DNA from 4 places in the Bradyrhizobium sp. PUT101 genome. Region 1 is predicted to be linked to each of the others. Evidence: predicted binding sites of a transcription regulator. Region 1 holds the regulator's gene; each other region holds the start of a gene.
The links. Region 1 encodes HrcA, which represses chaperone genes, less so after heat shock. Its sites were predicted from a motif close to GTTAGCACTCNCNNNNNGNGAGTGCTAAC; they were not measured.

Region 1 (3,746 bases):
TCCACTTCGCTCGAAAACGCTCTAGCGCGGCTCAAGGCAGATCTCCGCCAGTTTCACGAAGGCGCGGGCGCGGTGCGACAGGCCGAGCCCAAGCGGCGGCAGGCCGTGCTTCTCGATGCTCTCCATCTCGCCGAAGGTGCGGGTGTGGCCATCAGGCAAGAACATCGGGTCGTAGCCGAAGCCGGCATTTCCGCGCGGCGGCCAGACCAGCGTGCCGTCGACGCGCGCCTCGACCTCTTCGAGATGATCGTCGGGCCAGGCGACGCAGAGCGCGGAGACGAAGTGCGCCTTGCGCTTGTCCGGTGTGCTGGCGCCGCGCTCCTGCAACAGGCGCTCGATCTGCGCCATCGCCGCGTTGAAATCCTTGGACGGGCCGGCCCAGCGCGCGCTGTAGATGCCGGGCGCGCCGTCGAGCGCGTCGACGACGATGCCGGAATCATCGGCGAAAGCGGGGAGCCTGGTTGCCCGCGCCGCCGCGATCGCCTTGATCGCGGCGTTGCTGCGGAAATCGCTGCCGCTCTCGTCCGGCTCGCCCAGGCCGAGCTCTCCCGCCGACACTGCCTCGATGCCGTACGGCGCAAGCAGCTCCCGCATCTCGGCGAGCTTGCCGGGATTGTGGGTCGCGATGACCAGCTTGTCCGTGATTCGGCGGTGCATGGCCTATTGACTACGCCACAGCCAGTTTCTGCAAGTCCACCAGGCGCGCGACACCCTTGCGGGCCAGCGCCATCAGCGCCAGGAGCTCGGCTTCCGTGAACGGCTCGCGTTCCGCTGTGCCCTGCACCTCGATGATGCGGCCATCGCCGGTCATGACGAAATTGGCGTCGGTCTCGGCCTCGGAATCCTCGGCATAGTCGAGATCGAGCACCGGCGTGCCGTTGTAGATGCCGCAGGAGATCGCGGCGACGTTGTCGCGCAGCACGTTGGCCTTGACCATGTTCCGCGCCTTCATCCAGTTGACGCAATCGGCGAGGGCGACCCAGGCGCCCGTGATCGATGCTGTGCGCGTGCCGCCGTCGGCCTGGAGCACGTCGCAATCGACCGTGATCTGGCGCTCGCCGAGTGCCTCGAGATTGATGATGGTGCGAAGCGAGCGGCCGATCAGGCGCTGGATCTCGACGGTGCGGCCGCTCTGCTTGCCGGCGGAGGCCTCGCGGCGGGTCCGTTCCGACGTCGCGCGCGGCAGCATGCCGTATTCGGCGGTGACCCAGCCGCGGCCCTGGCCCTTCAGCCACGGCGGCAGGCGGTCCTCCAGCGTGGCGGTGACCAGCACGTGGGTGTCGCCGAATTTCACCAGGCAGGAACCTTCCGCATATTTCACCACGCCGCGCTCCAGCGTCACGGGGCGCAATTCGTCGGGCGCACGGCGGCTTGGCCGCATGGGAAATCCTCCAAAACTCACGGGAAAAGGCTGCTCGCGGTGCTTGTAGGTGGGGCGGGGATGGGCGGCAAGGTTTTTTCACCCTCTGATTCGCGGCCGCAAACGCCAGGCTTGTCAGAAGGGCCCGGGATGGACAGATTATGGGCGTCTGAGAGGAGTTGCCGTCTGTGGCCCATCACGATCCGATCCATCTGATCGCGCCGCGCGCAGGCCTTGCCCAGCTCAACGAGCGTTCCCGCGACATTTTTCGTCAAATCGTCGAAAGCTATCTGACGACCGGCGAGCCTGTCGGCTCGCGCAACATTTCCCGCCTGATCGCCATGCCGCTGTCGCCGGCGTCGGTCCGTAATGTCATGGCCGATCTGGAACAGCTCGGCCTGATCTATGCCCCGCACACCTCGGCCGGCCGCTTGCCGACGGAACTCGGCCTGCGCTTCTTCGTCGATGCCCTGATGCAGGTCGGCGACCTCAACGAGGCCGAGCGGCAATCGATCCAGAGCCAGCTCGCCTCCGTCGGCGAGGCGCAGTCGGTCGAGGCGGCGCTGGACCAGGCCCTGATGCGGCTCTCCGGCCTGACCCGGGCCGCCGCTGTGGTGTTGACGCCAAAGTCCAATGCGCGGCTGAAGCACATCGAATTCGTCCGCCTGGAACCAGAGAAAGCGCTGGTGATCCTCGTCGGCGAGGACGGCCAGGTCGAAAACCGCGTGCTGACGCTGCCGCCTGGAGTTCCCTCCTCTGCGCTCACCGAAGCCGGCAATTTCCTCAATGCGCGGATCCGCGGCCGCACGCTGGCCGAGGCGCGGCTCGAGCTCGAGACGGCACTCGGAGAGGCCCGTGCCGAACTCGATCAGCTGACGCAGAAGGTGATCTCGGCCGGCATCGCCAGCTGGTCCGGCGGCGAGAACGAGGATCGCCAGCTGATCGTCCGCGGCCATGCCAATCTGCTGGAGGATCTGCATGCGCTGGAGGATCTGGAGCGCGTTCGCCTGTTGTTCGACGATCTCGAGACCAAGCGCGGCGTGATCGACCTGCTCGGCCGTGCCGAGACGGCGGAGGGCGTGCGCATCTTCATCGGCAGCGAGAACAAGCTGTTCTCCCTGTCGGGGTCCTCCACCATCATCTCGCCCTATCGGGATGCCGCCGGCCACATCGTCGGCGTTCTCGGGGTGATCGGGCCGACGCGGCTGAATTATGCCCGCGTGATCACGACCGTGGACTACGCCGCCCGCATCGTCAGCCGCCTCCTGGGGGGCTGACCGGCGCCTCCTCCGATCACGGGCGCTTGATTTTCGTGAGCTTAGGCACGATATCCGGGCCAACAATCCCTGGAAACGAGTTCGAGATTAGAGCCGATGACCGATCGAGACCGGCAACCCGAAGACACGACCGCGCCGACGCCCGAGCCCGTGGTGTCAAAGCCCTACATCATGCCCGACGATCCCGAGCCGGGCTCGGTCGAAACGTTGCAGAAGGAAGCCGCTGAAGCGCGCGACCGCATGCTGCGGACGCTGGCCGAGATGGAGAATTTGCGCAAGCGCACCAGCAAGGAGGTCGCCGACGCGAGGCTCTATGGCATCACCGGCTTTGCTCGCGATGTGCTCGACATCGCCGACAATCTCCAGCGCGCGCTCGATGCCGTTCCGGCCGAGGCGCGTGCTGCGGCCGATCCCGGCCTGACCTCGCTGATCGAGGGCGTCGAGCTCACCGAGCGCTCGCTGCTCAACGCGCTGGAAAAGCACGGCGTGAAGAAGTTCGATCCACAGGGCCAGAAGTTCGATCCGAACTTCCAGCAGGCAATGTTCGAGGTGCCTGATGCGTCGGTGCCGTCGGGCACCGTGGTGCAGGTCATGCAGGCCGGCTACACCATCGGCGAGCGCGTGCTGCGCCCGGCACTGGTCGGCGTTGCCAAGGGCGGTGCGAAGGCTGCCCCCGCCGCCAACAACAATGAATCGAACGGCGCGCCGAACTGATCGAACCTCATGGTGAGGAGGCGCCAGGCGCCGTCTCGAACCATGTAGGCCCCGGCAGTTGCGGCTCGGCCTTCATCCTTCGAGGCGCGCGCGAACAAGCGCGCTCCTCGAGCGAGGGAGGGAGGGCATCTTGCTTGCGGATGCAGCTAAAGCGCGATGCGATGAGGATGAATCGTCATCGCGCTTTAGGTTGTTGTTTAAGCATGATCTTTTCGGAAAACCGCTGCGCACTTTTCCGGATCATGCTTTAGCCCTTCGGCTGGATGCCGTCGCGGACGGCGCGGAAGCGGGTGAAGGCGGGCAGCCACTGGTCGCGTGGGGCGCTGGCGATGATGCGCAATGACGCGCCGCCAGTTGAGAAGCGGATCCACTGCACCACGGTCACAGGGATCTTG
Region 2 (3,746 bases), 2.2 Mb from region 1:
TCTGTGTGCGCGCTGAGGGTTGGACTTAGAAGTCCATGCCTCCCATGCCGCCTCCGCCAGGAGGCATGCCGCCAGCCGCGTTCTTCTTTGGGATTTCGGCAACCATCGCTTCGGTAGTGATCAGGAGCGCCGCAACAGACGCGGCGTTCTGGATCGCCACACGCACCACCTTTGTCGGGTCGATGATACCCTTCGAAATAAGATTGACGTACTCGCCTGTCTGAGAGTCGAAGCCGTAGGCGTAGGTTTTGCTCTCCAGGATCTTGCCAACGATCACCGAGCCGTCTTCGCCGGCATTGATCGCGATCTGGCGGGCTGGATAAGACAATGCCTTGCGCACGATCTCGACGCCGGTCTTCTGGTCGTCGTTCTTGGTGCGCAGGCCCTTGAGCTGCTCGGAGGCACGCAGCAGGGCGACGCCGCCGCCGGGGACGATGCCTTCCTCGACAGCAGCACGGGTTGCATGCATCGCGTCGTCAACGCGGTCCTTGCGCTCCTTGACCTCGACCTCGGTCGCGCCGCCGACGCGGATCACTGCGACGCCGCCCGCGAGCTTGGCGAGACGCTCCTGGAGCTTCTCGCGATCGTAGTCCGAGGTGGTTTCCTCGATCTGCGCCTTGATTTGATTGACGCGCGCCTCGATGTCAGCCTTCTTGCCGGCGCCACTGACGATCGTGGTGTTCTCCTTGTCGATCATCACCTTCTTGGCGCGACCGAGCATGTTGAGCGTGACGTTCTCGAGCTTGATGCCGAGATCTTCCGAGATCGCCTGGCCGCCGGTCAGGATCGCGATGTCCTGCAGCATGGCCTTGCGGCGATCGCCGAAGCCCGGAGCCTTGACGGCCGCGACTTTCAGACCGCCGCGCAGGCGGTTCACGACGAGGGTCGCGAGGGCTTCGCCTTCGACGTCCTCGGCGATGATGACCAGCGGCTTGCCGCTCTGAACGACTGCTTCGAGCAGCGGGAGAAGCTCGTTGAGCTGAGACAGCTTCTTTTCGTTGATGAGGACGTAGGCATCCTCCATTTCAACGCGCATCTTGTCGGCGTTGGTGATGAAGTACGGCGAGATGTAGCCGCGATCGAACTGCATGCCTTCGACCACCTCGAGCTCGGTCTCCAGCGACTTGGCTTCCTCGACGGTGATCACGCCCTCGTTGCCGACCTTCTTCATGGCATCGGCCAGGAATTTTCCGATCTCGGCGTCTCCATTCGAGGAGATAGTGCCGACCTGGGCGATCTCGTCGTTCGAGGTGACCTTCTTGGAGTTCTTCTGAAGATCTGCCACGACGGCTTCGACCGCGAGGTCGATACCGCGCTTGAGGTCCATCGGGTTCATGCCGGCCGCAACCGACTTGGCGCCCTCGCGGACAATCGCAGCCGCTAGAACAGTCGCGGTGGTGGTACCGTCGCCGGCCGCGTCAGCGGACTTGGAGGCGACTTCGCGCACCATCTGGGCGCCCATATTCTCGAACTTGTCGTCGAGCTCGATCTCCTTGGCGACGGTGACACCGTCCTTGGTGATGCGGGGTGCGCCAAACGACTTGTCGAGCACGACGTTGCGGCCCTTCGGACCAAGTGTCACCCTGACGGCGTTCGCGAGAATGTCGACACCGCGAAGCATGCGATCGCGCGCGTCGACGCCGAATTTGACTTCCTTGGCGGACATTGTGATCTCCCTTGGGACCGATGCTCATGCGACTGGCCCGGAGGGCGTCTGGGCAATGAGATCATCAGGTAGGCTTGAACCTCGTCCTGCGAGATGACGGCTGCGCCGGCTGCTCAGGACGGGATCGGACAACGGCAGATTACGCGACCTTCTTCGCGACGTGCGAAACAACGGTGAGAACGCCCATGATGTCGCTCTCCTTCATGATCAGGAGGTCTTCGCCATCGAGCACGACTTCGGTGCCCGACCATTTGCCGAACAACACGCGGTCACCGGTCTTGAGGTCGATCGGGATGAGCTTACCCGCTTCGTCGCGGCCTCCCGCACCGACGGCCACGATCTCGCCCTGTGAGGGCTTCTCCTTGGCATTGTCAGGAATGATGATGCCGCCTTTGCTCTTTGCTTCGGCTTCGATGCGCTTGACCACCACTCGGTCGTGGAGCGGACGGAACTTCATGGTGCCCTCTGTTTCTATTTTCGGTCCTAGCAGTCGTCTCTCGAGACTGCCAACCTTCTGCAACTATGTCCGCGCGAGCGACATACAAGGTATTGCCGGAGCGATATTCGCCGGTGACCGTGTCTGCGTGAGAAACCGATAGCTATTTACCAGGAAAGCGCGCACGGTCGCTCAAGGGCCGAAAAGCGGCTTACTCCTCCTGTACGGTCGTGCTGTCGCTCGCGGATGTCATGACGGCATCTGCCCGCCCCGCTACTTGCGGATTTCACGCCGCAAGCCGGCGAGAGCTGGGCGAGCACGAGCTGGTGTCTAAGGAATAGGAGCCCACTTCCGGGCTCTCAACAGAAAGCACTTCATGCAGAATCTCTCACCGCGGCACGTCAGGTTGGAAGAGTCCGTTCGGCTCGGCGTGGTGTCCGGATGGTATTCGACCAAAGTCAGTGGAACGTTTGTGTCCGGTCCTCATGAATCGGAGGCCGATTGCCTTCGCAAGATCGCGGAGATTAATCCTCCGCCGGCGGCCAAGCGGAAATGACCCGATCTCTGGAGCTGCCCGTACCGGAAATGGACGGAGGCGAGCGGCGATGATCGACGGCAATCCCGCCGGCATCATCTCAGTGGCCGCGGTGTGAGGCACTATGTGCCCGCTTGCGGGGACCGGGAGAGGCTTCAATTTACAATTTGCGTCGTGCTCACCGCTGTTGCGGAGCGATAGTGATCAACCATCGAACAGGAGTACAGGACCTGTCTTGCTTGATGACGCGGCCGTCGTCTTTGTCAGGGTTGGAGATGAGGACCGCCGTATGCGAGAGATCGAATGGGATGCGCCGCATGGACTGAGGCTCGCCCATCTTGGGGACCGAAGTCCGACGCCCGAACATCCACCCTCGCCCAAACATGACTGTCTTGCTGTTCGACCGTTAGATGGCGTCGGCAAATCGATACCTGCTCAACAGCCCGGCTCGAACCTTGCGGTCGCGTGCGGTTTTCTATTCCGGAAGCCAGGTACTTTTTGGCCCCTTGGATGCGCCGGGGCACGCTATGCAGCAAATGAGACGGACGCTGCTGACTAAGAAGAAGCAAGTAAAACGCCCTGCGGGAGGTTGTACTCGAGTGGTGGAGTAGCCACGTAACAACTCGGCATCCGACCGCCTTGAGCGCCTATCTGGATTCGCGACGCCTTAGCCAGGCCAAATCCTATCGACGAAATCGGTCAACGGCACGTCGCCCCGACGTGTGCGTCACGGGTCAGGATCACTTATGCCTATCGAACATGCCGCCGTGCGGGTCGTCCAAAAGCCCTGGGGCGTCGGCGATCTCAGACCATGGAGCAATATTGACGGGTCTCGTGGTGCCGTCGGCGAGTTGTGGTTCGAGCGCGCCGACGAGAGCGCGCCCACGCCCGCCTTGCTGCTCAAGCTGCTGTTCACCAGTCAACCGTTGTCCATCCAGGTTCATCCAGACGACACGTTCGCGCGCGCGATGGGGATGCCGAACGGCAAGAGCGAGGCATGGTACATCCTCGCGGCCCAGCCCGACGCGCAGATCGGCGCTGGATTAAAACATCAGGTAACGGCGCAGCAATTGCGTACGTCGATCCAGGACGGTTCGATCGCTGAACTC
Region 3 (3,746 bases), 900 kb from region 1:
GAGCCTTCCACGCCCGCGTTCTCGGAGATCTGGCGGATCGGGGCTTCCAGCGCCTTCAGCACGATGTTGATGCCGGCCTGGACGTCGTCATTGGCGTTGGTGAGACGGCCCACCGCCTTCTTGGCGCGGAGCAGCGCGACGCCGCCGCCGGGGACGATGCCTTCCTGCACCGCAGCGCGGGTGGCGTTCAGCGCGTCCTCGACGCGGTCCTTCTTCTCCTTGACCTCGATCTCGGTGGCGCCGCCGACGCGTATCACCGCGACGCCGCCGGCAAGCTTGGCGAGGCGCTCCTGGAGCTTCTCACGGTCGTAGTCCGAGGTGGTCTCCTCGATCTGGGCCTTGATCTGGCCGACGCGCGCCTCGATGTCGGGCTTCTTGCCGGCGCCCTTGACGATCGTGGTGTTCTCTTTGTCGATCACCACCTTGCCCGCGCGTCCCAGCATCTTCACCGTGACGTTCTCGAGCTTGATGCCGAGCTCCTCGGAGATCAGCTGGCCACCGGTCAGGATCGCGATGTCCTCCAGCATGGCCTTGCGGCGGTCACCGAAGCCCGGCGCCTTCACGGCGGCAACCTTGAGGCCGCCACGCAGGCGGTTGACGACCAGGGTGGCCAGCGCCTCGCCCTCGACGTCCTCGGCGATGATGACGAGCGGCTTGCCCGACTGCACCACGGCTTCCAGCACCGGCAGCATGGCCTGCAGGCCCGAGAGTTTCTTCTCGTGCAGGAGGATGTAGGCGTCCTCGAGCTCGGCGGTCATCTTCTCGGCGTTGGTGACGAAGTAGGGGCTGAGATAGCCGCGGTCGAACTTCATGCCCTCGACGATGTCCACCTCGGTGTCGAGCGACTTGTTTTCCTCGACGGTGATGACGCCCTCGTTGCCGACCTTCTGCATCGCCTGAGCGATCATCTTGCCGATGGCGGCATCGCCATTGGCCGAGATGGTGCCGACCTGGGCGACCTCGGAGGAGGCGGCGACCGGCTTGGCGCGCTTTTCGATGTCCTTGACGACGGCGGCGACCGCGGTGTCGATGCCGCGCTTGAGGTCCATCGGGTTCATGCCGGCGGCAACCGCCTTGGCGCCTTCGCGCACGATGGCCTGGGCCAGGACGGTCGCGGTGGTGGTGCCGTCGCCGGCGGTGTCGTTGGTCTTGGAGGCGACCTCGCGCAGCATCTGGGCGCCCATGTTCTCGAACTTGTCCTCGAGCTCGATCTCCTTGGCGACGGTGACGCCGTCCTTGGTGATGCGGGGCGCGCCGAACGACTTCTCGATGACGACGTTGCGGCCCTTCGGGCCGAGCGTCACCTTGACGGCGTTGGCGAGAATGTCGACGCCGCGCAGCATGCGATCGCGCGCGTCTCCGGAAAACTTGACGTCTTTGGCAGCCATGTCTGCAATCCCTCGTGTTTCGTGTTGTTCCTGCCGCTTCTCTTCGTCATTGCCGGGCTTGACCCGGCAATCGATCATCTTGCGAAAAGTGATGGATGCCCGGGGCAAGCCCGGGCATGACGAGATGGCATTCAGCGGCCGTTCAGGCAGATGGCCTTAGGCCAGCACGCCCATGATGTCCGACTCCTTCATGATCAGGAGCTCTTCATTGTCGATCTTGACCTCGGTGCCCGACCACTTGCCGAACAGCACGCGGTCGCCGACCTTGAGGTCGATCGGGATCAGCTTGCCGGTCTCATCGCGGCCGCCGGGGCCGACGGCGACGACTTCGCCCTGCGACGGCTTTTCCTTGGCGGTGTCGGGAATGATGATGCCGCCCTTGGTCTTTTCCTCGGCGTCGATACGTTTGACCACGACACGGTCATGCAGCGGACGAAATTTGGATTTAGCCATGACGTTTCCCTTTGGAGGCTCGCTTCGGAAGTGGTGGAAGTCGGTGGGGCGGCGCGTCCGTCCACCCTCTCCCTGAGGGATCGAACGGCGCGCTTAGCAATCGGGCTTTCCGAGTGCTAATAGTGGGCCCGGAAATATGGCTTGGCCGCGATCCTGTCAAGCAAAGGTGGTTAAGCGATTGTTGAGGCGGATATAGGATGGTGGCATTGGAAACTTGTTCGGGGCGTCGGCGTACAGAAGGACGTCATTGCTCCGGCAGCGGTTTTGCGCTTGGCTGCGGGAGGGGTGCGGCCGTCGTCTTGTTCGGGGGAATGCCATGATCAGTTCAGCTCACGCGCGCACGGTTGCCAATCTGGCGGCAGCCTCCTGTCTGGCGCTGTTGCTGGGCGCCTGCGGCGGCGGCATGAGCCTGCCGTCCTTCTCGTCGTCCTCTCCGCCGCCCGAGGCCGAACCCGGCACAGCTCCGGAAATGCCGGCCACCATCCGCGCCGACGAGATCGTCGGCCGCTGGGGTCTCGCCTCGTTCCAGAACCCGGCCGACCGCGCCCGCACCGAGGCTGCCGCCCGGGCGCAGTGCAAGAACCCCTATGTGATCACCGCCGGCTCCTCCGGCGGCGTGATCATGCATCTGGCCGACCAGGCGACGCCGCAGGAACTGCGGCTGAAGGGCTCGCCGAGCGGCAAGAACTACATCGGACCGGCGGGGCCGACCCCTGGCGAGCAGGATCGCGAGATCATCTCCTTCGACGGCCGCGTCCTGATCACCCGCTTCATCGACAAGGACGCCGCCACCCGCTACGGCAACATGGTCTACGTCCGCTGCGCGCCGCGAGCGTGATGTTCTGATTGTCGTTTCGGGACGGTCCGCAGGACCGAACCCGGGACCTCGAACTTCTCAGGTACGCAACCGCGCACCACAGTTCGATGCTGACGCATCGCCCCGGAATGGCCAAACGAAAAACGCCGGCTCCCGCCGGCGTTTTGTTTTTCCGCAATTCGTGGCCGCTCAGTCGAACAGCGCGTCGATATCGTCCTGCGAGGCATGGCCGACGTCGCCGGCGAGCTTCGGGCCATTGAGGAGCTTTTCGTCCTCGCTGCGGTTGTCGACATGCGCGGGCACATGGGCCTTGATGGCGTCGACGCCGCCCCAGATCTCCATCATCGCATTGATATGCTGCTCGATGAACTTCATCGTGGTCATGACCTTGCTGATGCGCTGGCCGGTCAGGTCCTGGAAGTTGCAGGCTTCGAAGATCGAGATGACGCGTTCCTGGATGTCGTCGGCCAGTCGCTTCTGCTGATCGGCCGAGTCCACCTTGGACATTGCGCTGGCGGCCTGGTCGATCGATTCAGCGGCCTCGAGGATCTGCTGGGTCGCCTGCTCGGTGCCGCCGACCACCGCGCCGAGCTCGCCATTGACCTTGGCCATTTCGCCGCCGTCGAAGCTCTTGCCGTGCAGCGTCGCGATCTCGCGCTTGGTGCGGTCGATGGCGTCGTGGATGAGGTCGAGCTCGACCTTCAGCTTCTCGCACTGCTCGATCTGTGCCCGGTAGGTCTCCAGCATGGTGCGCGCTTCGGCAAGCTCGTGGGCCGTCGAGGCATCGATCGCCGCCATGGCTGCGCTGCCGGACAGCGGTGCAGTACCCTTCGCCATCTGTGCGCGGATCGCGCGCAGCTCGGCCATGATCTCGCTATGCATCGGGGGGGCCTCTTCAGTTACGTCTAGAATGGGCATCTCGCCACCGACGATATCCTCGACACGAAAACGTTTGCGGTGAACAGCCATCAGGATACTCCCCCACCTCATTCACGCGTCTTTGTAGGCAGAAGCGATTTAACACGAAGTTCACAGCGGGAACTGCGGGGCGGCTGCGCGCGACGCTGCGCGAAGAAGCGATTAACCAT
Region 4 (3,746 bases), 2.5 Mb from region 1:
GCTCGGGCGCGCACTCGAGTTGCACAAGAAGGGGCTTCTCTCCGAGGCCCGGGGTGCCTATCGCCAACTCCTGCAGATCGCGCCCAACCAATTCATCGCGCTGCATATGTTCGGCGTTCTGGAGTCTGATGCCAAAAACTATCAGCAGGCCGAAATTCTACTGAGCCGAGCGGTTGCCGTGGATCCGCGATCTGCCGAAGCTCATATGAGCTTGGGCGTCGCGCTGAACGGGCTGAAACGCCACGATGAGGCCCGGGAATGCTATCGAAAGGCCCTCGCCTTGCGGCCTGACTACGCCCTGGCCCTGTCCAATCTCGGCAACGCGAGCGCGGCCCTTGATCTGCACCAGGAAGCGATCGAGAGTTACGACAGGGCACTCGCAATCGACGGAAACCTTGCCGAAGCCCACAACGGCCGGGGTGGCGCGCTCTGCCGACTGCGCAACTATGACGAGGCTCTCGCAAGCCTGAACCGCGCGCTCTCGATCAGGCCTGACTACGCCGCGGCCCTGGCGAACCGCGCCGTTGCACTACGGGAGCTTCAGCGGTTTGACGAAGCCATGGCGGATTGCAATCGGGCAATCGCCCTGGCACCCGACGACGTGAACGGATGGCTCTGGCGCGCCAATGTCTTGCTCCAGACCCAGCAAATGGCGCAGGCGATGGCCGATTGCGAGAGGGCTCTCGCGATCGCTCCCGATTCCGCTCAAGCTCACCTCGTGCTGGGCCTTTGTCTCGCCGGACTTGGCCGGGTCGACGAAGCCCTCGTCAGTTTCGACAGAGCCCTCGACATCCAGCCCGACCTTCAGAGCGCAATTTCCAGCAAGATATTCACGCTCGATTTTGTGGCGGACGCCAGCGTTGAACAGCACCAGCAGGCGCGGCAAGTGTGGTGGGAGCGGGTCGGCACGAAAATCGCTTCAGAAGCGGCGGCACCGCATGACAACAGCCGCGATCCGGATCGCCGTCTGGTGCTTGGCTATGTCTCGTCGGATTTCAACGCGCATTCGGCCGCGTTCATTTTCAAGCCCGTCCTGCAACACCATGACCGCGCGCAGTTCGAGATCGTGTGCTACTCCTGCTCGTCAAAAGTGTGTACGACGACAAGCGAATTTCAGGGGATCGCCGATCGCTGGCGTGACGCCTCGCAATGGACCGACGATCGCCTCGCCGCTCAGATTCGCGCCGATCGCGTCGATATCCTGGTCGATCTGTCCGGCCACACCAGAGGAAACCGCCTCGGCGTGTTTGCGCGCAAGCCGGCACCGATCCAGGTGCACGGCTGGGGCCACGGCACCGGCACCGGGCTGCCAACGATCGATTATCTGTTCTCGGACCCCGTCGCGATTCCTTCCGCGGTTCGGCATTTGTTTGCGGAGACCGTTGTCGACCTGCCGTGCTTCGTGACGCTGGCGCCACTGCCGGCCGGGATTGTGCGGGCGGAGGCGCCGGCTCTCTCGAACGGCTTCGTCACGTTCGGTGTCTTCAACCGCATCAGCAAGATTTCGGACGAGGCTGCGGACGTCTGGTCCAGGATTCTCGAGCGGGTCCCGGGCTCGCGACTGCTGATCAAGGATGTTGCGCTGGACGATCAACTGGTCCGCGACAAGCTGCTGGCGCGGTTTGCGGCTCACCTAGTGCCGGCCGAACGCGTCGACCTGCTCGGAGCCACCTTGCGGAGCGAACATCTGGCATCGTTCAATCGCGTCGATATTGCGCTCGACCCGTTCCCACAGAACGGCGGCGTCAGCACGTTGGAAGCCCTGCAAATGGGCGTGCCCGTGGTGGCGAAGCTCGGGAGCAGTCTGCCCAGCCGTGCCGCCGGCGCCATCCTCACCGCGCTTGGCATGCCGGACTGGGTCGCGGACTGCGATGAGGCATATGTCGAGATCGCAGCCGGCTGCGCGGCGCGGATCGACGATCTTGATCGATTGCGCCGCGAACTGCCCGGACAGATCAACGCTGCGGCCGCCGGCAACCCCATCTCATATGCGCGCGCCGTAGACGACGCCTATCGCGCGATGTGGATACGCTATTGCAGCGGCGGCGCCTGATCTCTGGCTCAATGCAGCCGGAACACGCCGTCCACGGCGCGCAGCTCGGCCGGCTTGATCAGCTTGGAATGCGCCACCGTGACCGAATGGAGGGGACCATCGAGCTTCTCCTGCCAGAACGCCAGGAAATCCTTCAGCGCCGGAAATTTCGGAAACATGTCGTAGTTCTGCCAGACGTAGGTCTGGAGCAGCGACGGATGATCCGGCATCCGATAGAGGATTTGCGCCGTCGTCAGTCCGTAGCCCAGCATCTGTTTCCGGAAATCCTCGGAAACGCCCCCACTCCGCAGTCCCATGCCAAACCTCCTTTGCAGGAGCGCATTCAGGGGGTGGCTTGATCCGTGCCCCGGGAGCCACCCGGAAACGATGCGCTCACATGAGAGAAATGTGACGCAAACTGACAACCCATCTCAAGCCCAAAAGTTTAACAAGCTGTTGAAATTCAATGCGTTAGCAGCAGACATAACTCCGTGCTAATACGGCCTCGGGCGCTGGTTAACGATGGAAATGAGATTCTGGCAGTCCACGCTTCCGGGTGCTGATTTTTCTGCTAGAAGCCCTTGCCCCCGCAAAATTCCTGTCCTATTTCAGCTTGGCTCGTGCTAGCACTCGCGGGCAACGACTGCTAACAATCTCAAAATCCTCAACACGTGCAATTGCTTAGGAGGACTGCATGAAATTCCGTCCGCTTCACGACCGCGTCGTGGTCAAGCGCATCGACGCAGAAGAGAAGACCGCTGGCGGCATCATCATTCCCGACACTGCCAAGGAAAAGCCCTCTCAGGGCGAAGTCGTCGCCGTCGGCCCGGGTGGCCGCGACGAGTCCGGCAAGCTGATCCCGATCGACCTGAAGGTCGGCGACCGCGTGCTGTTCGGCAAGTGGTCCGGCACCGAGGTCAAGATCGACGGCCAGGACCTGCTGATCATGAAGGAGAGCGACGTCATGGGCGTTCTCGAGGTCAGCGAGTCCAAGAAGAAGGCGGCCTAAGAGCCCCCTCTCCCTCCAGTCACATCATTCCAAGGAAAGATCCAGATGGCAGCCAAAGAAGTCAAATTCTCGGTTGAAGCGCGCGACAAGATGCTGCGCGGCGTCGACATTCTCGCCAACGCGGTGAAGGTCACGCTCGGCCCGAAGGGCCGCAACGTCGTGCTCGACAAGTCGTTCGGCGCTCCCCGCATCACCAAGGACGGCGTCACCGTCGCCAAGGAGATCGAGCTCGAGGACAAGTTCGAGAACATGGGCGCGCAGATGGTGCGCGAAGTCGCCTCCAAGTCCGCTGACGCGGCCGGCGACGGCACCACCACCGCAACCGTGCTCGCCCAGGCGATCGTGCGCGAAGGCGCCAAGTCGGTCGCCGCCGGCATGAACCCGATGGACCTCAAGCGCGGTATCGACCTCGCGGTCGAAGCCGTCGTGGCGGATCTGCAGAAGAACTCCAAGAAGGTCACCTCGAACGACGAGATCGCCCAGGTCGGCACCATCTCGGCCAACGGCGACCAGGAGATCGGCAAGTTCCTCTCCGACGCCATGAAGAAGGTCGGCAACGAGGGTGTCATCACCGTCGAGGAAGCCAAGTCGCTCGAGACCGAGCTCGACGTCGTCGAGGGCATGCAGTTCGACCGCGGCTACATCTCTCCCTACTTCGTCACCAACGCCGACAAGATGCGCGTTGAGATGGACGACGCCTACATC

Region 2: a site for HrcA is predicted at 2,149-2,177, ahead of ACSHT2_RS10000 (co-chaperone GroES). Genes of this name have one in related genera too.
Region 3: a site for HrcA is predicted at 1,934-1,962, ahead of ACSHT2_RS24815 (co-chaperone GroES). Genes of this name have one in related genera too.
Region 4: a site for HrcA is predicted at 2,655-2,683, ahead of groES (co-chaperone GroES). Genes of this name have one in related genera too.

What each region holds. Positions count from the first base shown of each region.
Region 1 covers NZ_CP197207.1:4,252,363-4,256,108, reverse strand. The annotation lists gene hemW (radical SAM family heme chaperone HemW) at 1-5, opposite strand, end outside; gene rdgB (RdgB/HAM1 family non-canonical purine NTP pyrophosphatase) at 22-657, opposite strand; gene rph (ribonuclease PH) at 668-1,381, opposite strand; gene hrcA (heat-inducible transcriptional repressor HrcA) at 1,549-2,637, shown strand; gene grpE (nucleotide exchange factor GrpE) at 2,734-3,351, shown strand; gene ACSHT2_RS20590 (hypothetical protein) at 3,599-3,746, opposite strand, start outside.
Region 2 covers NZ_CP197207.1:2,036,469-2,040,214, forward strand. The annotation lists gene groL (chaperonin GroEL) at 26-1,666, opposite strand; gene ACSHT2_RS10000 (co-chaperone GroES) at 1,806-2,123, opposite strand; gene ACSHT2_RS10005 (hypothetical protein) at 2,479-2,658, shown strand; gene ACSHT2_RS10010 (class I mannose-6-phosphate isomerase) at 3,384-3,746, shown strand, end outside.
Region 3 covers NZ_CP197207.1:5,153,499-5,157,244, forward strand. The annotation lists gene groL (chaperonin GroEL) at 1-1,388, opposite strand, end outside; gene ACSHT2_RS24815 (co-chaperone GroES) at 1,545-1,841, opposite strand; gene ACSHT2_RS24820 (hypothetical protein) at 2,158-2,679, shown strand; gene ACSHT2_RS24825 (protein phosphatase CheZ) at 2,848-3,627, opposite strand.
Region 4 covers NZ_CP197207.1:1,761,076-1,764,821, forward strand. The annotation lists gene ACSHT2_RS08635 (O-linked N-acetylglucosamine transferase, SPINDLY family protein) at 1-2,053, shown strand, start outside; gene ACSHT2_RS08640 (usg protein) at 2,062-2,349, opposite strand; gene groES (co-chaperone GroES) at 2,727-3,041, shown strand; gene groL (chaperonin GroEL) at 3,087-3,746, shown strand, end outside.